One region of the Oxobacter pfennigii genome, then DNA from elsewhere that is predicted to be linked to it. Evidence: predicted binding sites of a transcription regulator. Region 1 holds the regulator's gene; each other region holds the start of a gene.
The links. Region 1 encodes HrcA, which represses chaperone genes, less so after heat shock. Its sites were predicted from a motif close to TGTTAGCACTCNNNNNNNNNGAGTGCTAACA; they were not measured.

Region 2: the regulator HrcA is predicted to act here: its motif matches at 5,406-5,436, upstream of htpG (molecular chaperone HtpG).
Region 3: the regulator HrcA is predicted to act here: its motif matches at 3,711-3,741, upstream of groES (co-chaperone GroES).

The regions. Positions count from the first base shown of each region.
Region 1 is NZ_LKET01000032.1:240,860-249,293, forward strand. It holds gene prmA (50S ribosomal protein L11 methyltransferase) at 1-852, opposite strand, end outside; gene dnaJ (molecular chaperone DnaJ) at 944-2,071, opposite strand; gene dnaK (molecular chaperone DnaK) at 2,142-3,983, opposite strand; gene grpE (nucleotide exchange factor GrpE) at 4,046-4,612, opposite strand; gene hrcA (heat-inducible transcriptional repressor HrcA) at 4,642-5,679, opposite strand; gene hemW (radical SAM family heme chaperone HemW) at 5,771-6,898, opposite strand; gene lepA (translation elongation factor 4) at 6,911-8,434, opposite strand, start outside.
Region 2 is NZ_LKET01000039.1:330,974-339,407, forward strand. It holds gene dpaL (diaminopropionate ammonia-lyase) at 1-524, shown strand, start outside; gene OXPF_RS14855 (electron transfer flavoprotein subunit beta/FixA family protein) at 728-1,516, shown strand; gene OXPF_RS14860 (electron transfer flavoprotein subunit alpha) at 1,529-2,722, shown strand; gene OXPF_RS14865 (FAD-binding oxidoreductase) at 2,722-4,170, shown strand; gene OXPF_RS14870 (YkvI family membrane protein) at 4,160-5,326, shown strand; gene htpG (molecular chaperone HtpG) at 5,500-7,380, shown strand; gene mreB (rod shape-determining protein) at 7,498-8,434, opposite strand, start outside.
Region 3 is NZ_LKET01000016.1:33,283-41,716, forward strand. It holds gene OXPF_RS01815 (cell wall hydrolase) at 28-600, opposite strand; cyclic di-AMP (ydaO/yuaA leader) riboswitch at 601-723, opposite strand; gene OXPF_RS01820 (AAA family ATPase) at 910-3,105, shown strand; gene OXPF_RS01825 (ACT domain-containing protein) at 3,110-3,547, shown strand; gene groES (co-chaperone GroES) at 3,788-4,072, shown strand; gene groL (chaperonin GroEL) at 4,093-5,715, shown strand; gene larE (ATP-dependent sacrificial sulfur transferase LarE) at 6,071-6,883, shown strand; gene larB (nickel pincer cofactor biosynthesis protein LarB) at 6,889-7,650, shown strand; gene larC (nickel pincer cofactor biosynthesis protein LarC) at 7,664-8,434, shown strand, end outside.

The DNA of each region.
Region 1 (8,434 bases):
CGCCCTGTCTTTTATTATACCCGATGATATAAACACACCACAATCTTCTAAAAAATCCGGGATTTTGCCGCATATACCGATTATAACGTCTGCAATAATATTGGCTACTATGATATTAGCTTTGCCTTTTACTACATCAAAAAGATTTCCATGTATTATTTTAACGTTTTCACGGCCGCTTAACTTAACATTTTCCATGGATGACCTTACAGCCACCTCATCTATATCCACGCCTGTTATATCAGTTGCTCCCAACTTTGATGAAACAATTGACAATATCCCTGAACCACAGCCTATGTCAAAAACCCTGTCATTTGTTTTTATGTATTTCTCCAGAAGTTCAATACAGAGCTTTGTAGTTTCATGGGTGCCGGTACCAAATGCCATGCCTGGATCCAATTCAACGATGATGTCGCCTTCCTTTTTATCATAGTTTTCCCAGCTGGGCTTTATTATTATATGCTCTCCTATTTTGAAGGGCTTGTAATACTCCTTCCAGGCATTTGCCCAGTCCTGCTCCCTGACTTCTCTTACTGTTATTTCACCTTTTCCTTTGTCAAGCCCGTACTCTTCCAATTTATCAACAGAATTACCAATGGCTTTTAATGTATCTTCTATTGTATCCTTATAAGGGAAATAGCCCTTTACCTTTGCCTCTCCGTTATCTTTAGGCAGCAGCTTTTCATCTATATAATCCCAATCTCTAGGTGCCGTATTGCTTAAAATCACGTCTCTTGGATCTTCAATTGACACGCCGGCTGCGCCTTCTTCATAAAAAATTGCAGATACGGCTTCTATGGATTCATAGGACGTTACAACCGTTATCTCAGCCCACTTATCATCTTTAAGCATTGCCATTCCTCCATTTATTCAGTACATTACTAATCTCTTCTTTAGTTTGATATTTTTAGTCATGAAAATATGCAGGTCCATCCTGCATATTTTACATTCCGAATGCGTCTTTAACTTTATCAAAGAAGGACTTTCTCTGCTCATTTACATCCTCACCGCAAGACTCTGCAAATTGCCTTAAAAGTTCTTTTTGCTTTTCGTTGAGCTTTTTAGGAACTTCGACGATTACTTTAATTATCTCGTCGCCTCTTCCATACCCTCTTATCTTAGGTATGCCTTTGCTTTTTATTCTGAATATGGTACCGCTTTGGGTCCCCTCAGGTATTGTATATTTTATAAGTCCGTCGATGGTGGGTACATCAATTTCTGCACCTAAAGTTGCCTGTGGGAAAGAAATAGGTATCTCACAGATTACATCATAACCATCTCTTCTGAATATTTTATGTGGCAGTATATTTATATTGACATAAAGATCTCCGTTGCCGCCGCCTTTTGAGCCCGGTTCGCCTTCTCCCCTTAAGGGCATTGTGTTTCCTGTATCCACTCCTGCTGGAACTTTTATAGTAATCTTTCTGTTTCTCCTTACCTTTCCGCTTCCATGACAATCAGGACATGCTTCTTTTATAATAGTTCCTTTTCCGCCGCATTTATCGCATGTAGAAACGGTTACGAAGCTTCCGAAGGCAGTCCGCTTTTGCACCTTAACCTGCCCGGTGCCGTTACATTTATCACATTTTTGGGGGTTAGTACCCGGCTTTGCACCTGACCCGCTGCATTTTTTACATTCTTCGTTTCTTACAATTTCAATATCCTTTGTTACTCCAAAAGCGGCCTCTTCGAAGGTGAGATTCAAGGTGTACTGAAGGTCGGCACCTCTTTGGGGTCCGTTAGGTCTCCCGTTTGAAAAACCTCCTCCGAAAAAAGTTTCAAATATATCTTCAAAGCCTCCAAATCCGCCGCCTCCGAAATCAAAACCTCCAAAGCCTCCCTGACCATTAAAATCCGTAGTGCCGAACTGGTCGTATTGTGCCTTTCTGTCAGCATCTGAAAGAACCTGGTAAGCCTCGTTGATTTCCTTGAATTTTTCCTCAGCAGCCTTATCTCCGGGATTTTTATCCGGATGATACTGGAGTGCCAATTTTCTGAATGCCTTTTTTATATCGTCTTCGCTTGCATTTTTATCAAGCCCCAGTACAGCATAGTAGTCCTTTGCCACTATTCCACCACCTTCCTCGCAATTATTTTAGTAAAAACCAAAGCCGGTTAACACCGACTTTGGTTTAAGCTTTTTATTTATCACTATCGTCTACTTTGTAGTCAGCATGGATGTCGTCTCCACCGCCGTTGAAGCCTTCGGGGCCGGCTCCCGGGTTAAAACCCTGACCGGGATTCCCTCCTTGTTGCTGATAGAGCTTTGAAGAAATATCATAGAAAGATTGAGTGAGTTCCTCCGTTGCTGTTTTGATTCTTTCGATATCGGTGCCGGATAGCGCATCCTTGACTTTTTGCATCTTTTCTTCAATGGCTGCCTTGTCTGAATCGGATATTTTATCTCCTAATTCTTTCAAGGTCTTCTCAGTCTGATATACAATAGAATCACCGTTGTTTCTTACTTCAATCTCTTCTTTTCTTTTCTTATCCTCTTCGGCATGTTTTTCTGCTTCTTTAACGGCATTTTCAATTTCCGAATCTGAAAGGTTTGTGGAAGCAGTGATAACTACTTTTTGCTCATTTCCTGTTCCTAAATCCTTTGCCGATACATGTACTATACCATTTGCATCAATATCAAAGGTTACTTCAATTTGAGGTACTCCCCTTGGTGCAGGCGGAATACCTGTCAGAGTAAACCTTCCTAAAGTCTTGTTATCCCTTGCCATCTGCCTTTCGCCCTGAAGCACATGTATTTCAACGCTTGTTTGACCGTCTGCAGCAGTCGAGAACACCTGGCTCTTCTTTGTAGGAATAGTTGTATTTCTTTCTATCAATTTTGTTGATACGCCGCCTAAGGTTTCGATACCTAAAGACAATGGAGTAACGTCCAGCAATAAAATATCCTTTACTTCTCCAGTTAATACCCCCGCTTGAATACCGGCGCCTACAGCCACGCATTCATCAGGATTTACTCCCTTTGTCGGTTCCTTTCCGGTAAACTTTTTGACAGCTTCCTGTACTGCTGGTATTCTGGTGGAACCTCCTACGAGAACAACTTTATCTATTTTATCTATTGTTAAACCTGCATCCTCAAGAGCTCTTTTCATAGGACCTATTGTCGCTTCAACCAAATCTGCTGTCAATTCATCGAATTTTGCCCTGGTTAATGTTATGTCTAAATGCTTTGGACCTGTAGCATCTGCTGTTATGAAGGGCAGATTTATGTTGGTGCTCATTACTCCTGATAATTCTATCTTTGCTTTTTCTGCTGCTTCCTTAAGACGCTGCAAAGCCATTTTATCGTTTCTTAAATCAATTCCGTTTTCTTTTTTAAATGTATCTGCAAGATAATCCATTACCCTCTGGTCGAAGTCATCTCCGCCTAATTTTGTATTACCGTTGGTGGATTTTACTTCAAAAACACCGTCGCCAAGTTCCAGTATGGAAACGTCAAAAGTACCGCCGCCTAAATCATATACGAATATTTTATGGCTGTTCTCAGTTTTATCAAGACCATAGGCCAATGATGCTGCCGTAGGTTCGTTTATTATCCTTAAAACCTCAAGGCCGGCTATTTTTCCTGCATCCTTTGTAGCCTGCCTCTGGCTGTCATTAAAATAAGCAGGTACCGTTATAACGGCCTGAGTTACAGTTTCGCCTAAGTAAGCTTCTGCGTCGGCTTTCAGCTTTTGAAGAATCATTGCAGAAATTTCCTGGGGAGTATAATCCTTGCCATCTATATTTACCTTATAGTTTGTTCCCATCTGTCTCTTAATTGATATAACCGTCCTGTCAGGATTGGTTATAGCCTGACGTTTGGCAACCTGACCTACCATTCTTTCTCCGGTTTTAGAAAAAGCTACAACCGAGGGAGTAGTCCTTCCTCCTTCAGCGTTAGGAATTACTACCGGCTCTCCGCCTTCCATAACGGCAACACATGAATTTGTCGTACCTAAATCGATACCTATTACTTTTCCCATTTTTATTCCTCCTTAAATGCTAACCATTATTATACATCTTTTATTTCATATGTTTAATTTTTTTAGTTCGCTACTTTTACCATGCTATGTCTTAAAACTTTGTCTTTTATTTTATACCCCTTCTGGAATACTTCAACGACTGTGTTATCACCGAAATTTTCATCCTCCACATGCATTACAGCGTTATGGATGTTAGGATCAAATTGCTGATTCAGTGCTTCAACCTCTTCTAAACCTTCCTTGCTCAATATATCCTTAAACTGATTCATTATCATGGTTATGCCCTCTAAAAGGCTTTTGGCATCAATTCCTTCGGAAGATGACTGCATAGCCCTCTCTAAATTATCGATAACCGGCAGAATTTTTACTATCAAATCACCTGTTATATCCGCGTATAATTGTTCCCGCTCTTTAGATGCCCTTTTTCTGTAATTTTCAAATTCTGCCCTGGCTCTTTGAGCAAGCTCCATATATTCCTTAACTTCCTTTTCCTTTTTTGCAAGTTCCTCTTTCAATACTTTTATTTCATCCAATGCATTTGTGATGTCCTCATTCATTATACTGTCATCATTATTTGTTTGTTCTTTTATATCTTCACCGGATATATTTTCATTATCTTCATTAAACATTAAATCACCTCAAACATCGATTTGCATTTTTATTTGTCGTTGTAATAGCTGGTAAGTGCGTCGTTTAGATAGCTTCTAAAGCATTGCAGTATTGCCAGCACCTTGGAATAATACATCCTGGTGGGTCCTATTATACCGATGGAGCCAACCACGTTATCACCTATTTTATAGGTGGTGGTAATCAAACTGCAATCCTTTATCTCAATATGCTCATTTTCATGGCCGATGAATATTTTCGTGTTTTCATCTTCGCTGGATAAAAGCTTATAGAGAAAATCCTTTTTATCCAAAACGGATAAAAAAGCTTTTGCTTTGTCTATAGCATTATATTCAGGATAATTAAATATATTTGAACTTCCTTCAAGGTATATGTCGCCATCATCTATTATATTTAAGCTCTCGCATAAAATAGGTATAATTTCGTTGAATATCTCATTATATCCTACCACGTTCCTTTGAACATCGGAAATGATATTTAAATTTATTTCTTCGATAGTCAATCCCTTAAGTTTATCATTTAAAATATTGTTTATTGTGGCAAGCTTTTCTGATGTAATGGGCTGTGAAAGCTTCACCATTGAATTTTTTACCGTACCGAAATTTGTAACCACAATAACCACTACATTCATGCTGTCAACGGCTATGAGCTGTATGTGCTTGACAGAGCTTTTCTTAGCCTGTGGAGATGTTACAAGGGTAGTATAATTGGTCAAAATCGATAAAACCTTTGATGTTTCTTTTATAATCTTGTCTATTTCACCTAAGGCAGCCTTATAAATGCTGTTCTGGATTAAATCTATCTCCTCTTTGGTTAATTTCTGGGCGTTCATCAGATGATCCACATAAACTCTGTAACCTTTATCTGATGGAATCCTGCCTGCTGAGGTATGAGGTTGTTCAAGGTAGCCCATGTCCTCTAAGTCGGCCATTTCATTTCTTATTGTAGCTGAACTTATACCCAGGCCGTACCTTTTGGCAATTGTCCTGGAACCAACAGGTTCGGCTGTTGTTATATAATCACTTATCAGTACCTTGAGAACTTGCCTTTTCCTTTCATCTAAATCCATCAAATCACCTCTTTGTTAGCACTCTAAAGCGTTGAGTGCTAAAGATTACGATTTTAAAATAACACTACACACTTATTTTGTCAAGACTTTATTAAATAAATTCAACAAAGACCTGATTGGATACATCCCTGCCAAACTCAGTGAGACTTATTTTCCTGCCTTCCTCTTTGAGAAGCCCTGAATTGATGAGTTTTTTTATCTTGTCTCCATATACCTTTTTCATGTCCTGCTTAAATCTTTCATGAAATTCATCGTAACTTACACCCTCATTCATCCTCAACCCCATGAACATGAATTCCTGTACCCTGTCTCTCAAAGTCAGCTCATTATATTCAAAACGCGGAGAATGCCCCTCATTTATTTTTTTAATGTATTCTTCGGGTTTTAATATGTTGCTAAACCTTGTTCCATTAATAAAAGAATGGGCTCCGGCACCTAAACCTAAATATTCATTGCATTTCCAATATATGATATTATGCCTGGACTCAAAATCAGGCAGAGAAAAATTTGATATTTCATATTGCTCATATCCTGCAGACTTTAATTTTGAAATGGCCAGGTGGTACATATTCCTGTCGTTATCCTCATCAGTCTCCTTTATGTGACCCTTTTTATAATCTTCATAAAGGGCGGTGCCTTCTTCTATAATAAGGCTGTAGCAGGATACATGCTCCGGTTTTAATTTTATTGCTTCATTTAACGTATTTAAAAAGCTATCCATGCTCTGGCCGGGAATTGCAAACATCAAATCCATATTAATATTATCAAAACCCAGCCCTCTTGCCAGATTGTAATTATGTATAAAATCTCCTGACTTATGGATTCTTCCTATTTTTTTCAACAAAGAATCATCAAAGGATTGAAGTCCCATGCTTAGCCTGTTTATTCCGTTTCTTTTCATTAACTTAAGCTTATCTTCACTTAACGTTCCGGGATTAGCTTCTAAGGTATACTCAATATCAGCGCTTACAAACTGCTTCAAGTATGATAACAGCATTTTTAAAGAATCCAAATTTAAATAGGTGGGCGTACCCCCACCTATATATATTGATTTTATATCATACTGCTTTATTAATGGAAGGTTTTTTTCTGTTTCTTCTATAAGGCATTTTATATACTCATTTTGTATGCTTTCTTTGCCGCTGTAAGAATTAAAATCACAGTAATAGCATTTTGACTTGCAGAAGGGAATGTGTATATAAAGTCCCAGTTCCTTCACATTCAACCCCTCCTAGTCGATTTTTAAAATGGACATAAAAGCTTCCTGGGGAACTTCAACGGAGCCTACCTGTCTCATTCTCTTTTTCCCTTCCTTCTGTTTTTCCAAAAGCTTTTTCTTCCTTGTTATGTCACCGCCATAGCATTTGGCCAATACGTCTTTTCTTAATGCCTTAACCGTCTCCCTGGCTATTATTTTCGATCCTACGGCAGCCTGTATCGGTATTTCAAACATTTGCCTTGGAATGGCTTCCTTTAATTTTTCTGCAATGCCACGGCCTCTGTCATATGCCCTCTCGTTAGGTACAATCATAGACAGTGCATCCACCTGTTCGCCGTTTAAAAGTATATCAAGCTTTACAAGCTCCGACCTTTTATAACCCATTAGCTCGTAATCCAAGGATGCATACCCCTTGGTTCTTGATTTCAAAGCATCAAAAAAATCATATATTATTTCATTAAGGGGCATTTCATAATGAAGCATAACCCTTTTTTGCTCGATATACTGCATATCTTTAAAAGTACCCCTTCTGTTCTGGCACAAGTCCATTATGGGTCCTGTATAATCGGAAGGAGTTATTATGGTTGCCTTTACAATGGGTTCCTCCATATAGTCTATCTCAGAAGCTGCCGGCAGGTTTGTAGGATTTGTTATATCAAAAACAGTGCCGTCTGTTTTATTAACCTTATAAATAACACTTGGAGCTGTAGTGATCAAATCAAGGTTATATTCCCTCTCCAGTCTTTCCTGAATAATCTCCATATGGAGAAGTCCTAAAAAGCCGCATCTGAAACCAAATCCCAATGCCACCGATGTTTCGGGCTCAAAGGACAGGGCAGCATCATTTAACTGAAGTTTTTCTAATGCATCTTTAAGCTCATTGTATTTGGCACCATCGGCAGGGTAAATACCGCAAAATACCATTGAAATGGCCGGCCTGTATCCCGGAAGGGGTTCTTTTGTAGGGTTTAAAGCCCCTGTTATTGTGTCTCCTACTCTGGTATCCCTTACGTTTTTCATACTGGCAGCAATGTAGCCAACTTCACCTGCATATAATTCATCAATTGGTACCATACTAGGTCTGAAAATACCCACTTCCACTACTTCAAATTCCTTGCCAGTTGCCATCATTTTTATTTTCATTCCATTTTTAATGATTCCTTCTTTCACCCTTACATGGGCAATAACACCTTTGTAATTATCATAATAGCTGTCAAATACCAATGCTTTTAAGGAAGCATCCACATCGCCCACAGGCGGCGGTATTTTGTCCACTATATCTCTTAAAACATCTTCTATCCCCACACCTTGTTTTGCAGATATCAAAGGTGCGTTTTCGGCTTCCAAACCTATTATATCTTCAATTTCTTTTTTAACTAAATCGGGTTCGGCACTTGGAAGGTCGATTTTATTTATTACAGGAACGATTTCAAGGTCATGGTCCAATGCCAGGTAGCAGTTGGCCAAGGTCTGTGCCTGTATCCCCTGGGTGGCATCGATTATAAGCACCGCCCCTTCACATGCAGCAAGACTTCT
Region 2 (8,434 bases), on a different contig from region 1:
TATTTTTGCAGGCGGGAGTAGGCTCCTTTGCCAGCGCAATACAGAGCTACTATGCAAATGTATATAAAGAAAACCCACCCATGGTTGTAATAGTGGAATCAGACCAGGCTGACTGCTTTTATTTATCCGCCCTTGCCAATGACGGAAAAGCTCGTTTTAAAAAGGGGGACATGCTTACCTTGATGGCAGGGCTTGCCTGCGGCGAGCCTAATACCATATCCTTTGAAATAATAAAAAATCACAGTGCTTATTTTGCCTCCTGTGCAGATATTGTAACAGCTTACGGTATGAGGATATTGGGAAATCCAATGGGGCAGGATGAAAGAATAATGTCCGGTGAATCCGGAGCAGTGACTACGGGGCTTTTGGCTTATATTATGACAGATACAAAATACCAATCCTTCAGAAAAGAGCTTAAGCTTGATAAAAATTCAAAGATTCTCCTTATAAGTACCGAGGGAGATACGGACCCGGAGTGCTACCGTGACGTAGTATGGAGAGGAAGGAATCAATATAGCAAATAAGCTGAATTGTAAGAATCTTTTATTTATTCTATAAAATACTAGCAGTGTAGATATCTGTAAAATTATTTGATATAATCGGATTAAAAATTCGAACCAAAATATTCGAATTTAAAAATAATCCGGTTTTATTTTTTTATCTATTTTCAAGTTTTAATGCCTTTATTTGTTAAAATATTGACTTAAAATGAAAGGTTGTAATAAAGATGAAAATTATTGTTTGTATTAAGCAGGTTCCGGATTCGGCTTCTATTGAAGTGGACCCGGAAAAGGGCACCCTGAAACGTACGGGTCACAATTCCAAAACAAATCCCTATGATCTCTTTGCTCTGGAAGCTGCTTTACGGATACGGGAGAAGGCTGGAGGAATTGTAACTGCTTTGACAATGGGCCCTAAGCAGGCGGAGGAAATGATGAGGGATGCTTATATGATGGGGGTGGACGAAGCTGTAATCCTGTCTGATCCAAAGTTTGCAGGCTCTGATGTTTTGGCAACATCCTATACTCTCTTTCAGGGTATACGCAGTTTAGGCGGAGCAGATTTAATCATATGCGGAAAGCAGACAACTGATGGAGATACCGCTCAAATTGGACCGGCTATTGCAGAGCACCTGGGAATCCCTCATGTTGCCTGGGTTAACAGCATTGAAGATATTTCTGGGGAAGCAATTACAGTTCTTCAGAAAACAGGCAGCTGCATTCAGCAATCCCAAATGAAATATCCTTGCCTGATTACAGTGGAAAAGGATATTTTCGTACCCCGGCTTCCTTCTTATAAGCTGGGGCTTGCAACAGCAAAAAGGTCAGTCCGCTTTCTTTCCTGCGATGCTCTTCCCGATAAAAACATGTCGTGTTTTGGATTGATTGGCTCTCCCACTGCTGTAGAGCGGATGTTTCCACCGGAGGTATCTGATGTAAGGGAATATATCCATGGGACTCCTGCTGAAAAGTCAGACCGGATGTTTGAATTGCTTAAAAAACGAAAATTGATATAGGGAGGGGATTTTATGAACTTTATACATTTTGATGAGGCAAAATGTAACCTGTGCCGGGAATGCATCAATAAATGTCCCTTCCAGGCACTAACCATGGGTGAAAAAGGCATAGAGGCCAATGATGCCTGCAGGATGTGCAGCCTTTGTATTAGGACATGCCCTAGGGAAGCCATATATTTTGAACAGAAAGCCGGAACTGTGGATAAGAGCCAATGGAAGGATATCCTGGTATATGCAGAACAGGAAAACGGACATATTCATCCCGTTGTGTTTGAGTTAATCGGTGAAGCCCGCCGCTTATCCCAGAATATAGGATATGATGTACATGCTGTTATTGTGGGAGCACAGGGCACTTCCGCAAATGCACAAAAGCTAACAGATTACGGCGTAAAAAAGGTTTATATCTATGAGCATAAGGAGTTTGAAGCCTTTAAGGCAGATAGTTTTGCTGCTGCGGTAACTGATTGCATTGCAATGCTCAGACCATCTGTGGTTTTGCTGGGCGCTACATCATTAGGCCGTTCTCTTGCACCAAGATTATCAACCCGTTTTCATACAGGCTTGACGGCAGACTGCACTAAACTTATGATGCGGGAAAATTCTGATCTTGTTCAAATCCGTCCGGCCTTTGGCGGAAATGTTATGGCACAAATTCTTATAACAGATTCCAGACCTCAGTTTGCCACAGTGCGATATAAGGTTATGGATGCTGCTAAGCCGGTGCCCGGATTTTCCGGCGAGGTTGTGAGGATGAAAGTTACAGATGATTTGACAGCATCCCGGATAAAGGTATGCTCTGTTAAACCCCTGGAAAAGAAAAAGCAGATTGAGGAAGAAGAGGCCCTTGTCGTTGCCGGACGCGGGGTAAAGGATGAAAAGGGGTTAAAGCTATTAAGAGAGCTGGCTGAAAGCTTGGGAGGTCAATTGTGCTTTACCCGCCCTATGGTAGAGGCAGGATATGGAGACACAGCCCATCAGATTGGTTTATCCGGACGTACCGTCAAGCCTAAGCTTATAATCACCTGCGGCGTATCGGGGTCTATTCAGTTTGCATCCTGCATGAAAAACTCAGAATGTATTGTTGCGATAGATGTGAATCCCGATGCATTGATTTTCAACATAGCCCATTACTGCATTGTGGATGACCTGTATGAGATTGTACCGCGATTTTTAGAGCGCATCCGTGCACAGAAGGAGGAATTGTAATGCCATATCCTTATCATCAAATCAATGAGAAAGATATCAAATATTTTAAAACAGTGGTTCCTTCTCGGCGTATGGTATGCAGGGAGGACATAAAGGAAGAATACTTTCATGATGAAATGCCGGAATACGGCGTATATGTCCCGGATCTTTTCATTGAGGCAGTCAGTAAGGAAGAAGTCTCCGCCATAATGAGGTATTCCTATGAAAATAACATCCCTGTTACTGCCAGAGGTGCAGGGACGGGCTTGGCAGGAGGCGCAACCTGCAAATACGGCGGCATAATGCTTTCCTTAATGAAAATGAACAGAATTCTTGAGATAGATAATGAGAATCTCACTATTACCGTTGAACCGGGAGCTTTGTTGTCAGAAGTGGCAGATGCTGCAAAGTCAGCAGGACTTTTTTATCCTCCGGATCCCGGTGAGAGAACTGCATCAATTGGAGGCACAGTTATCACAAATGCCGGAGGCATGCGAGCCGTACGCTACGGTGTGACAAGGGATTATGTAAGGGCTATTGAGGCTGTATTGCCTGATGGTGAAATTGTGAATTTCTCATCTAATGTAGTTAAAAACACAACGGGTTACGCCCTCAAGGATTTGGTCATCGGTTCCGAAGGCACCCTTTGCATATTGACAAAAGTAACCTTGCGCTTAATCCCCGCTCCGAAATTTACATGGTCTATTGTGGTACCCTATGATGAGATTGAAACCTGTATTGAGACGGTCCCAAAGCTTTTGCAAATGAGCTTTATTCCAACTGCTATAGAATTCTTGGAAACAGAGCTTCTAGATATTATAGAAAGGCATCTTAATAAGTCATTTCCTCACCGCAGCGCCAATGCCTATTTGATTGTGATGTTTGATGCTGTAAGCAGGGAGGAAATTGAGAAAATGACCAATGAGGCAGCCAAAGTTTGCATTGAAGCCGGAGCCCAGGATGCACTTATATGCAATTCCGATGAGAGAAGTGCCTCGGTATGGTCGGTCCGTGCTGCGGTTCTTGAAGGGATGAAAGCCGACAGCATTGCCCAGGAAGAATGCGATGTTGTGGTGCCACGCCCAAGGATTGCAGACTTCGTTAAAGCAGCAAAGAATATCGGTAAAAAATACGGAATTCGTATTATGACCGTAGGACATGCTGGAGACGGAAATATCCATACAGAGATGCTTAGGGATAAACATCTGTCGGAGAAACAATGGAAATCCAATACAAAGGCCTGCTTAAAGGAACTATATGCACTGTCCAAAGAGCTGGGAGGCCAGTTATCCGGTGAACACGGTATCGGAAACGGACGTCTTGAATTTTTGGAGGATTTTATAGGAGACAGAATGTACCGTTTATTTCAGTCCGTTAAACTGGCCTTTGACGAAAAAAATATTCTCAATCCCGGTAAGCTGATTACTTTTGAAAAAACCATAAAGGAGGACGTTTTAAATGATCGATAAGAATAAAATGCCCCTGGCAATAGGAATTGCCTTTGTAGCCTTTACCACACAATTCGGAGGAGGCTTCGCATCGGGAGCCCAGTTATATCAATATTTCATCAATTACGGAATATGGGCGCTGTTTATGCCAATAATAGCCCAGGCTCTGCTGGCCTTGTTTTTCTGGTATGGGCTAAGGTTCGCGTTCAGGAATAAGACCTATAACTACCGCAGCTTTTCGGACAGCTTTTACGGTAAATACCGCCATATATTTTCCAACCTATATGAAGTAGTTTACATTATGCTTATATGCCTGGCTCCGGCTGTGGCATTTGCAACAGGCGGCTCAACACTTAACATATTGACAGGCCTTCCTTATTTTGTCTGTACTTTTTTGATAGGCGTTTTCATTTTTGTTATAGCTATGTATGGTACGGATATTGTAAGGAAAGCAGCATCAACCCTGTCGGTGATGATTATTATCGGCTTGCTGGTTGTTCTGGTTCCTAATATTATTGCACAATGGGATACAATCGTAAATACTATTGCCCGCTTGGGAGAGGGTATTCTTCCCGTTGGATCAAAAGAAAGCGGCTCCTTTTTAAGCGCATTGTGGACATCTGTTGTCTATGCCCTTTTTCAGCTTGCTTCTGTCGGGTTGATGTACCAGCATGTGAAACCCCTCACCGATGAAAAACAGCTTAACTTAAGCATGATCTATACATTTATTGTGAATACCGTATGTATGGTTATCTCCGTGTTTGGCCTGCTGGCTGTGGCTCATAATGAGGAGCTTGCAAAAACGGCTGTACCTATGCTGCTCCTTGTTCAAAAGGGTGTGGGAGCAGCAGTATTGATGCCTATTATATCCATTCTCATCATTTTAGGGGCAGTATCCACTGGCGTAAATATGATTGCCGGCCTTGTTACCAGGGTGGTAGATGCATTGGAACACCGTGATAATGACCAAAAAGCATCTGCTTCGAAGCATATGAAGCGCAGCATAGCGGTTTCTCTTGTTTTCACTGTGATGACCTTTTGTATTTCACAGTTTGGATTGCTTCCTCTGGTAAAAGTGGGATATTCTTATTTGGGATATGCAACCCTTATTGCCGTAGCAATTCCATTTATAGTCCATGCAGTTTTTTCCGGAAACAAGCCGGCTCAAAAGAATTAATTAAGTTAAGACACCATGTAATATAGGCCAATTAAACATATAATATTGACACTAAAATTAAAATATGATATTTATAAGTTATTAGCACTCTAAAGTTTAGAGTGCTAATAACTTACCTATTACATAATTATGCCTGTCAATCAGGCATTTACATTGCGAAAGGAGAGGTTTAATTGGCAACAAAACAATTTAAAACAGAGTCTAAAAGGCTTTTAGACCTTATGATTAATTCAATTTACACTCACAGGGAAATCTTTTTAAGGGAGCTTATATCCAATGCCAGCGATGCAATAGACAAAATTTATTACAAGGCACTGACAGATAAGTCCTTAAGCTTTGACAAAGACAATTACTTCATTAAAATAACAGCCGACAAGGAAAACAGAATACTGAAAATAGCAGATACCGGCATTGGAATGACAAAGGAAGAGCTGGATGAAAACCTAGGTGTCATAGCAAAAAGCGGTTCCCTCCAGTTTAAAAAAGAAAATGAATTAAAGGACGGCCATGATATAATTGGCCAGTTCGGCGTAGGGTTTTATTCGGCATTTATGGTGGCCGATACCGTTACCGTAATAAGCAAGGCTCTAGGCCGTGATGAGGCATATAAATGGGAATCCAAAGGTGCTGATGGCTACAGTATAGAGACGGCAGAGAAAGACACAGTTGGAACGGAAATAATTCTAAAAATAAAAGCTAATACCGAAGAGGAAAGCTTTGATGAATATTTGGAGGAATACCGGCTTAAATCCATCATTAAGAAATATTCCGATTTTATAAGGTATCCAATTAAGATGGATGTAACAGGCAGGCGCCCCAAAGAAGGCAGCGAAAATGAATATGAGGATTATAAGGAAGAGCAGGTATTAAACAGCATGGTCCCCATATGGAAAAAGAATAAAAATGAGCTTAAAGCCGAGGACTATGAAAACTTTTATTCCGAAAAGCATTATGGCTTTGATAAACCCGTTAAATACATTCATTTTAACGTGGAAGGTACTGTCAGCTATAACTCCATTTTGTTTATTCCTGAAAACGCCCCCTTTGATTTTTACACAAAGGAATATGAAAAGGGACTGGAGCTTTATTCTAACGGCGTCCTCATAATGAACAAATGCGCCGATTTACTGCCTGATTACTTCAGCTTTGTTAAAGGTATTGTGGATTCCGAGGATTTATCCTTGAATATTTCCCGTGAAATGCTGCAGCACGACAGGCAGTTGAAATTAATCGCAAAAAACATAAAGTCAAAAATCAAAAGCGAGCTTGAAAATCTTTTAAAAAGCGACAGAGAAAAGTACGAGAAGTTCTATAAAACCTTCGGCAGACAGTTGAAATACGGTGTTTACAGCGATTTTGGAAGCAACAAGGACGTATTGCAGGATTTATTGATGTTCTATTCATCAAAAGAAAAGAAGATGGTAACTTTGGATGAATATGTGTCCAGGATGCCTGAAGGCCAGAAATACATTTATTATGCTGCCGGTGAGTCAAATGAAAGAATAGAAAAGCTGCCTCAGACCGAGCTTGTTTTGGATAAAGGCTATGAAATTCTTTATTTTACCGATGATGTTGATGAATTCGCCATAAGGATGCTATTAAACTATAAGGAAAAGGAATTTAAAAATGTATCCAGCGGTGATTTAGGAATAGAATCCGATGATAAAGAGGATTCAAAAAAGTCAGAGGACAAAGAAACAATTGACTTATTCAGCAGTATGAAGGATATTTTATCCGGCAAGGTTGTAGGTGTCAAAGCTTCAAAAAGGCTTAAAAACTACCCTGTTTGCCTTTCAAACGAAGGCGAGCTAACCATAGAAATGGAGAAAATATTAAACTCTATGCCTAACAATCAAAACCTTAAGGCAGATAAAATCCTTGAAATAAACACCAACCACGATGTTTTCAGCATTTTGAAGGAGGCTTATCAAAATGACAAGGATAAGCTAAGCCTATATACGGATTTGCTTTATAACCAGGCTCTCTTAATAGAAGGCCTACCGGTAACAGATCCGGTGGAATTTACAAATAATATCTGCAAATTGATGAAGTAAGAATTTAAAAAGTCCGTTTTCGGGTGTGCCCGGGAGCGGACTTCATTTTAAAATAAATTGCCTTACGGCTATGAGCAGTAAATTCATAATACCAAGAGTCATATTTTCTCAGAAATTTTACTTGCCGGTTATAAGCAGCGAATTCATAATGCTGGGATTTCCTATGTTATCAAGAAATTTTCCCGCGCCGTATACAACGCAATCTAAGGGATTGTCAGCAACTTTAACGGGGACTTTGGCTTCACTCATGAGCAGTTTATCCAAATCCTTAAGCAGCGCTCCGCCGCCTGTCAGAATAATTCCCCTGTCTATTACATCTGCCGATAATTCCGGCGGAGTTTCTTCCAGTACGGATTTTACCGCATTTACGATTGTGTTTATGGTCTCTTTAATGGCTTCATAAACCTGAAGAGAGGAAATAGTCACCGATTTGGGAAGGCCGGTAATAAGGTCCCGCCCGCGTATTTCAAGTAATATCTCGGTTTCCGGCAAAAGAGCCGAAGCCACTTCTGTCTTTATGAATTCCGCCGTTCTTTCTCCTACCATCAGGTTATATTCCCGCCTTATGTATGAAATTATGGATTGGTCAAGTTCGTCTCCTGCCATCCTTAAAGAACGGCTGGCTACAATGTTTCCCAGGGATAAAAGCGCGATATCCGTGGTACCGCCGCCTATATCCACAACCAAGCTTCCTGTAGCTTCCGCAACAGGAAGTCCGGCACCGATGGCCGCTGCAACAGGCTCGGGGATAAGATAAACTTTTTTTGCTCCCGCCCTGTAGGTGGCTTCTTCAATTGCATTTCTCTCCACCTGGGTGACGCCCGATGGGTAGCACACAACTATCTTAGGGCTTTTCATGGAATATTTGCCTGCCACCTTTTTAATGAAATACTTCAGCATGGCCTGGGTAGCGTCAAAATCGGCTATAACCCCGTCCTTTAAAGGCCTTATGGTATTTATATTTTCCGGTGTCCTTCCTATCATAAGCTTGGCTTCATCGCCAACTGCCAAAACTTCCTTAGATGAATCGCTCTTAACTGCAACAACGGATGGC
Region 3 (8,434 bases), on a different contig from region 1:
GCCGTAAATTAATACGGCTTTTGTTTTTTATTTGAAGAACACATGTCTGCCTATTGTTGTTGGTTTATTTTTAGTGGCATTTTTCATCCAAGTACTTGTCGCAGATTTCGGATTATAATAGAAAATTGCATCATCTGTAGGGTCATTTCCCCTTAGTGCCTCATCCACTGCCATATAGGATTCAGCATCCGGATTTATATCCATATACCTTTCATCCAGACAGGAAAAAGCATTTTTTTCGTATATAACATCTTTAATAGTCTTGGGGAATTCAGGATGCGACAGCCTGTTGATTATAACAGAGGCAACAGCTATTTTTCCAATGAAGGGTTCACCTTTGCTTTCAGCATATACAACCTTCGCAATAAGCTCAACTTCATCATCTGTAAGTTCATACTTGAAATTATTTGATTCATTGCTTTTAAAGGCTGTAACGGACAAAGAATTTTCAGAAGGAACATTGACACTTTTCATATTATGATATGGCGTGAATATTTTGATGAAGGTGCTGTCATCGTCCTTTGAATCCCTGCAAAATGCACTGCCTGATCCTAATCCGATTAGCACTGCAACAACGAGTAAAAATACTCTTTTTTTCATGTGTATACCCCCTTTTGCCTACGAGGTTAGCTGACGGGTTCGGTAAAGGCATAACCTACGCTTTCGCGATTCACCCCAAATTTGGTTCCCCCGTGTTTTATTAAACTTCGGCTTATTCTTAATATGTGTCTTTTTAAGAAAAATATTCGAAAAAGACTTTTATATTTTTTATTTTTGAATTATGTTGTTCATATAATATGGATGAAATTAACCTAACTGACGTAGAATTATTATATAAGCTGTAATTTTAGAATTACTCCGGGCAATGGCCGAAATTCACGGTAAGTATTATGTGAAAGGTGGAGCAATATGAAGATTGAGATTCCTGCAACCTCCCTTATTGTGCTTTGCGGCATTGCCGGATGCGGTAAGTCTACTTTTGCGCTTAAAAATTTCAAGGATACTGAAGTTGTATCTTCTGACAGATGCAGGGCTCTGGTTTCCGATGATGAAGAGAATATGGAAGTATCAAAAGAGGCCTTTGAACTTTTTTATTACATTATAAAAAAGAGAATGAACCTTAAAAAATTAGTGGTTGCAGACTCGACGGCAGTATCTCACGAGGCAAGAAGAAAGCTTTTAGACCTGGCAGAGGACAATAATTATTATTCTATTCTCTTGGCATTTGATATATCCACTGAAATTGCCATTGAAAGAAATAATTTAAGACAAAGAAAGGTGTCGCGTTATGTTATAGAAAAACAATATGCTGCTTTTCTTAAATCTTTAAAATCTGTTGAAAACGAGGGATTTGACAAAGTGATCGTACTGAATGAGAATGATGCCGATGATTTCAAACATGAAATTGTTTCCTATAATATAGAAACTGAAGATAAAGCTTTGTTTGATATAATTTCCGATGTTCACGGCTGCTGTACCGAGCTTGAAATGCTCCTAGACAAACTTGGTTACAGAAAAAATGGATTCAAATACAGCCATCCTGACGGAAGAAAGGTTGTATTCGCAGGTGATATCGTGGACAGAGGACCAAGGACAATGGATACTATAAGGACCGTCATCAATATGGTCAATTCGGGAAATGCCCTTTATATACCCGGAAATCACTGCAATAAATTTTACAGATACTTAAAAGGCAGCAAGGTGCAGATAAAGAATGGATTGGAAACTACGGTCAAGGAATACGAAAAGCTTGAAAAAAGCGAAGCAAAGAAAATTAAAAATGATTTTTTGGAGCTATATGAAAATTCTCCTCTTTATTTGATGCTGGACAATGGCAATCTTGTTGTAGCCCATGCAGGAATAAAGGAAGAAATGATTGGAAAGCTGTCAAAAAAAATAATTGATTTTGTACTGTACGGCGATGTGACGGGGGAAGTTGACGATAAAGGGCTTCCTATAAGAGGTGATTGGGCAGCGAATTATTACGGAAAACCTATGATAGTTTACGGACATACTCCCGTTTCCAAGGCGGTTTTTGTCAATAATACCATAAATATCGACCAGGGCGCTAGCATGGGAGGAAGCCTGACTGCCTTGAGATATCCCGAAAAGGGGCTCGTCTCAGTCCAATCCCAGGGAACCTATTACCGTGGAGGCAGGCAACAAAAGGAGATGGAACGGGAGATTAAACTTGATGATTATAAAGAATCTTTGAGTTTAAGAGACAGACACGATCACAAAATCAAAATTGATTTTGCAGAATTGAGAAATACCGTTGATACTTTAAGAGCAAAAGAAGATATTATCAAATGGATAATATATATTCCGCCGATTTTGCCTTCCATAAATAATGAAAGCTTGGAAAGCCAGCTTCAAAACTCAATGAAGTATTACAAGGAAAGAAGCTTTGACAAGGTAATAATAGAACCCAGATTTTCAAGTGAAAGCATTATTATGATAATCTGCAGGGACGAATTGTGTGCCGCCGGATATTTTAAAGGAGACAGTCCGGCTATGGCTTATTCTATATATAGGGAAGAAATAGTCTTAAATGACAGAGTGTTAATGAAGCTGCAGGCAGATATAAAGGCCAAGGGCTATTTCGAAAAATACAACACTGAATTTTTAGTTATAGAGGCAGATGTTCTTTCGCAGGCAGATGATATTTCCATTGTTCCTGTAAAAATAATTTCTCATAGCTGTGAAGCCTATACCAACAAGGATAACCCTTGGCAAAGAGACAGCATTGAAAGGCTTATAGAGTATTCGAATATATTCCGCAGAAACTTAAACCAGATATTTGACACAGACACAGAAGCAAATTCTATTATTTCTAAATTTAGCCAAGAGAGGTATAATAGCTATGTGGTAAAATCCGAAAAAAGCCGCCCCGAATATAAAGGACGCATTGTACAGCCTGAGATCCTGTGTACTAGAGAGCCCCTGTGCACCGGTTTGGACAGCTTCAGGCAATCGGTATATTCCTATGATTTAAGCGACATAGCCTTGAACAAATTTCTAAACAAAAAAATGTCCAACAGATACTTTGAATATATTATAGGAGCTGTCACCATAAACAACAGAATGATAAAAATGAGGGAGTGATGTAATGGAGCTCAAGTATTATATAATAGAAGGCTCTGTACTGCCGGAGGTTTTCAAAAAAGTAGTAGAAGTAAAAAAGCTTCTGGAAACGGATATGAAGATGTCCATAAACACGGCATGCAAAAATGTGGATATAAGCAGGAGTACATATTATAAGTACAAGGACAGCGTTTTCGAGTTTTATGAAAACAAAAGGGCAAAAATAGTCACCTTCTCACTTAATGTTCAGCATGTTCCCGGAGTCTTATCAAACATATTGGAGACTATCGCCGAAAGCCAGGCAAATGTTCTTACCATAAATCAAAACATACCCATAAACGGTATGGCGCTCATTGTGATTTCTATGGAGACAGTAAAGATGACAAGAGGCGTGGAAGACCTTATAAACAGCCTCAGAAACATCGATGAGGTTAGAAAAATAGATATATTATCAAGGTCTTGAATATATTAAAAATTATTAAAAAATAGTAAAACTAAGAGAATTTAAGGAATACGGTATATTCTTATGATAAATTGAAAAAATAATAAAGTATGGGAAAATAGGGCATTTTTAGAAGGTATGCAGTATTTGCTAATACTGTACCTTTTTTTTAATATTATATTGTAATTAGCACTCGCGTATGGTGAGTGCTAACAAAATGATTTTTAAATAAAATTTACATAATTTATAAGGAGGGTTACAATGAATATTAAACCATTAGGTGACAGAGTTGTTATTAAAAAGATTGAAGCCGAAGAAACAACAAAGAGCGGAATAGTACTTCCCGGTACTGCCAAAGAAAAACCCCAGATGGCTGAAGTAGTTGCAGTAGGCCCAGGCGGTATAGTTGAAGGCAAAGAAGTTGCTATGCAGGTTAAAGTAGGAGATAAAGTAATATTCTCAAAATATGCCGGAACAGAAGTTAAGTTTGACGAAGTAGAATATACAATTTTAAAACAGGACGATTTATTGGCAGTAGTAGAATAATTCTATAGGAGGGAAATATAATGGCAAAACAGATTAAATTTGGCGAAGACGCAAGACGTTCATTGCAAAAAGGCGTTGATAAGCTTGCCGATACTGTAAAGATAACTTTAGGACCTAAGGGAAGAAATGTTGTATTAGACAAAAAATTCGGTGCACCCCTTATAACAAATGATGGTGTTACAATTGCAAGGGAAATTGAGCTTGAAGACCCCTTTGAAAACATGGGGGCTCAGCTTGTTAAAGAAGTCGCTACAAAAACTAACGACGTTGCCGGTGACGGTACTACAACAGCAACACTTCTTGCACAGGCTATTATAAGAGAAGGTTTGAAAAACGTGGCAGCCGGTTCAAACCCCATGCAAATCAGAACAGGAATAAACATGGCTGTTAATGTGGCAGTTGATGAAATAAAGAAAATAAGCAAGCCTATAAACGGTAAAGAAGATATCGCAAGAGTTGCAGCAATATCCGCATCCGATGAAAGCGTAGGAACTCTTATAGCAGATGCTATGGAAAAGGTAGGAAACGACGGAGTTATAACCGTTGAAGAATCCAAGACCATGGGAACTGAACTTGATGTTGTTGAAGGTATGCAGTTTGACAGAGGATATATTTCTGCTTACATGGTAACTGATACAGAAAAGATGGAAGCTGTATTGGATGACCCATATATACTTATTACCGATAAGAAGATAGCTAACATACAGGAAATACTTCCTGTTCTTGAACAGATTGTACAGCAGGGCAAGAAACTCCTGCTAGTTGCTGAAGATGTTGAAGGCGAAGCCCTTTCAACATTGGTATTGAACAAACTCCGCGGAACATTTACCTGCGTTGCCGTTAAAGCTCCCGGCTTTGGCGACAGAAGAAAGGAAATGCTCCAGGATTTAGCAATACTCACTAACGGCAGAGTTATAACCGAAGAATTAGGCTATGAACTTAAAGATACTAAAATTGACATGTTAGGAAGAGCAGAAAAGGTTAAAGTAACAAAGGAAAATACAATCATCGTAAATGGTGAAGGCGATAAGAAGACTATCAAGGACAGAGTAGCTCAAATCAGGTCACAGATTGAGGAAACTACTTCCGACTATGACAGAGAAAAGCTTCAGGAAAGACTTGCCAAATTAGCAGGCGGTGTTGCAGTAATCAAGGTTGGTGCAGCTACCGAAACTGAATTAAAGGAAAAGAAGTTAAGAATTGAAGATGCTTTGGCAGCTACAAAGGCAGCTGTTGAAGAAGGAATAGTACCCGGAGGCGGAACTTGCTATGTAAATGCCATTAAGGCAGTTGCAGCATTAAGCGCTGAGGGAGAAACAAAAACAGGTATTGATATCGTAAAACGCGCTCTTGAAGAACCTGTAAGACAGATAGCAGTAAACGCAGGCTTGGAAGGCTCTGTAATACTTGAAAAAGTAAGCACCAGCCCTGAAGGCGTAGGCTTTGATGCACTTAAAGAACAATATGTTGATATGATTAAAGCCGGTATCGTTGACCCGACAAAGGTTACAAGATCCGCTCTTCAGAATGCGGCATCCGTTGCAGCAACATTCTTAACCACTGAATCCGTAGTTGCTGACATACCTGAAAAGAATCCTCCTGCACCTGCAATGCCAGGCGGCGGAATGGACGGAATGTACTAAAATAAAATCAAATAAAAAGTTAACTGAACCAAAGGACACATAAAGTTGGGACACTCTTTTAAGAGTGTCCCTTAACATTATTCAGTGTAACATTATTTCTTCAGGGGTACAAACAATGTCCGCCCTCTTTTCATTTCAGACCCTTTAGTATTTAGGAACGGGGAGAAATAATGAAAGGGGACACAAATAAAGTTAGGGCTTCAACTTAGGTATCATTAACTTAATTAAGCCTATTCTTTTTAATATAAGTTGTATATAATATTAGAATAGATGAAAGGGACTGTTGCATTTGAAACAACGTATGCAGTGTTTCAAATGCAACAGCTAACTTAGAAAGTTATGTGGGAGGTATTTTATGAGCATAAATGAAAAACTCGATAAACTGAAAGAAATATTAAAAGAAATGGGAAGCGTTGTACTTGGGTTTTCCGGAGGGGTTGACAGTACATTTTTGCTTAGAGTTGCTTCGGATGTTTTAGGGGACAAGGTTATGGCAATCACAGCTTCTTCGGCGGCATTTCCCCAGAGAGAAATGAATGAAGCTATTATGTTTGCTGGAAATAACAAAATAAAGCATAAGGTTATTGTATCCGAGGAGCTTGACATAGACGGATTCTCTCAAAATCCCATTGACAGGTGCTATCACTGCAAAAAAGAATTGTTTACAAAAATTTCTCAAACCGCAAAAGAAGAAGGCTTTAAATATATAATAGACGGTGCCAATGTTGATGACAAAGGAGATTACCGTCCGGGAATGGACGCGGCAAGGGAATTAGGAGTAAGAAGTCCTCTACTTGAGGCCGGGCTTAATAAAGCAGATATTAGAGCATTGTCAAAGGATATGGATCTTCCTACCTGGGATAAGCCATCCTTTGCTTGTCTTTCTTCAAGGATTCCTTACGGACAGGAAATAACAAGGGAAAAGCTTGGTATGATAGACATTGCTGAGCAGTACCTTTTAGATAAAGGCTTCAGACAGGTAAGAGTAAGGCATCATGGAGAAATTGCCAGAATAGAAGTCGCACCTAATGAGAGAGAGAAATTTTTTTCTTTGAATTTAATGGATGAGACAGCATCCAAGTTTAAAGAAATAGGATTTAATTATGTTACTTTGGACATAAAAGGCTACAGGACAGGGAGCATGAACGAAGCCTTGAACAAGGAGTGATGCATATGGAAACTGATTCACTTAAAGCGCTGCTTGAAAATGTACGCAGTGGAAATGTTTCAACGGAAGAAGCATTATTGAAGCTTAAAAAAATGCCCTTTGAAGATATCGGTTTTGCAAAGGTGGATAACCACAGGGCTTTAAGGGTAGGATATCCCGAGGTCATATATTGTGAAGGCAAAAACCTTGAGCATATTAAGAAAATCGTCGGGGTAATGTTAAAGGGCGATTCCAACATACTTGCTACCAGGGCATCAGTTGAAGTGTACAACGCCATAAAAGAAGTTGATGATTCAGTGATTTACAATGAATTGGCCAGGATATGCTTTATTAAAAAAAGAGAAATAGGAAAAACAGAAGGCAAAATATTGGTGGTAACCGGCGGAACATCTGATATTGCCGTGGCAGAAGAGGCAGCAATAACTTCTGAGGTTTTAGGAAATACCGTAGAGCGCCTTTATGATGTGGGAGTAGCCGGAATACACAGGCTGCTGTCCAATACCGATGTGCTTTTTAACGCCAGGGTTTTAATAGTGGTTGCAGGAATGGAAGGCGCCCTTGCCAGCGTAGTGGCGGGATTGGTTGACAAGCCTGTGATTGCAGTTCCCACCAGCATAGGATACGGTGCCAACTTTAAAGGATTGTCTGCACTTTTGACCATGCTGAATTCCTGTGCCAGCGGTATAGGTGTTATGAACATAGATAATGGATTTGGGGCAGGATATCTTGCTTCGATGATTAATAAACTGGGAGAAAGTAGAGTTTAGGAGAGGGTTAAAAATGAGGACCTTATATTTTGATTGTTTTTCAGGGATAAGCGGAGACATGACTCTGGGAGCTTTGATTGATTGCGGCATAAATATAGAAGATTTTAAAAAGGAACTTGCAAAATTAAACATCGGCGGATATACCCTGGAATTCTCACGGGCAGCCAAAAACAGCATAGAGGGTACGGATGTTGATGTTATACTCCATGAACATGGCCACTACGAGTATGAACATGCTCATGACCACGACCACCATAGCCATGAACATGAAGCTGAGCATTCTCACGACCACAGTCACGAACATGTACATAGTCACGATAATCATTCCCACGATCACGGACACAGTCATACTCATGAGGAACATAACCACGGACATGAGCATAACGGTGAGTTTCATACCCACGAGCATGCCCATGATGCCTATGATCACGAGCATAGTCATAACGGACATACTCACAGCCACAACCGGAACCTTGGTGATATTGAAAAAATCATCGATGACAGTACAATAAGTCCAAGGGCAAAACAAATATCAAAGGATATATTTAAAAAGCTGGCTGTTGCCGAAGCAAAAATTCACGGAAAACCCGTAGAAGAGGTTCATTTTCATGAAGTCGGCGCAGTAGATTCCATTGTTGATATAGTGGGCTGTGCGATTTGCATCGATATGCTGGATATTGAAGCTTTTGCAGCTTCTCCGGTAAATACGGGCATGGGTTTTGTTAAATCCCAGCATGGGATAATACCCGTTCCGGGGCCGGCAGCTCTGGAGCTTTTAAAAGGG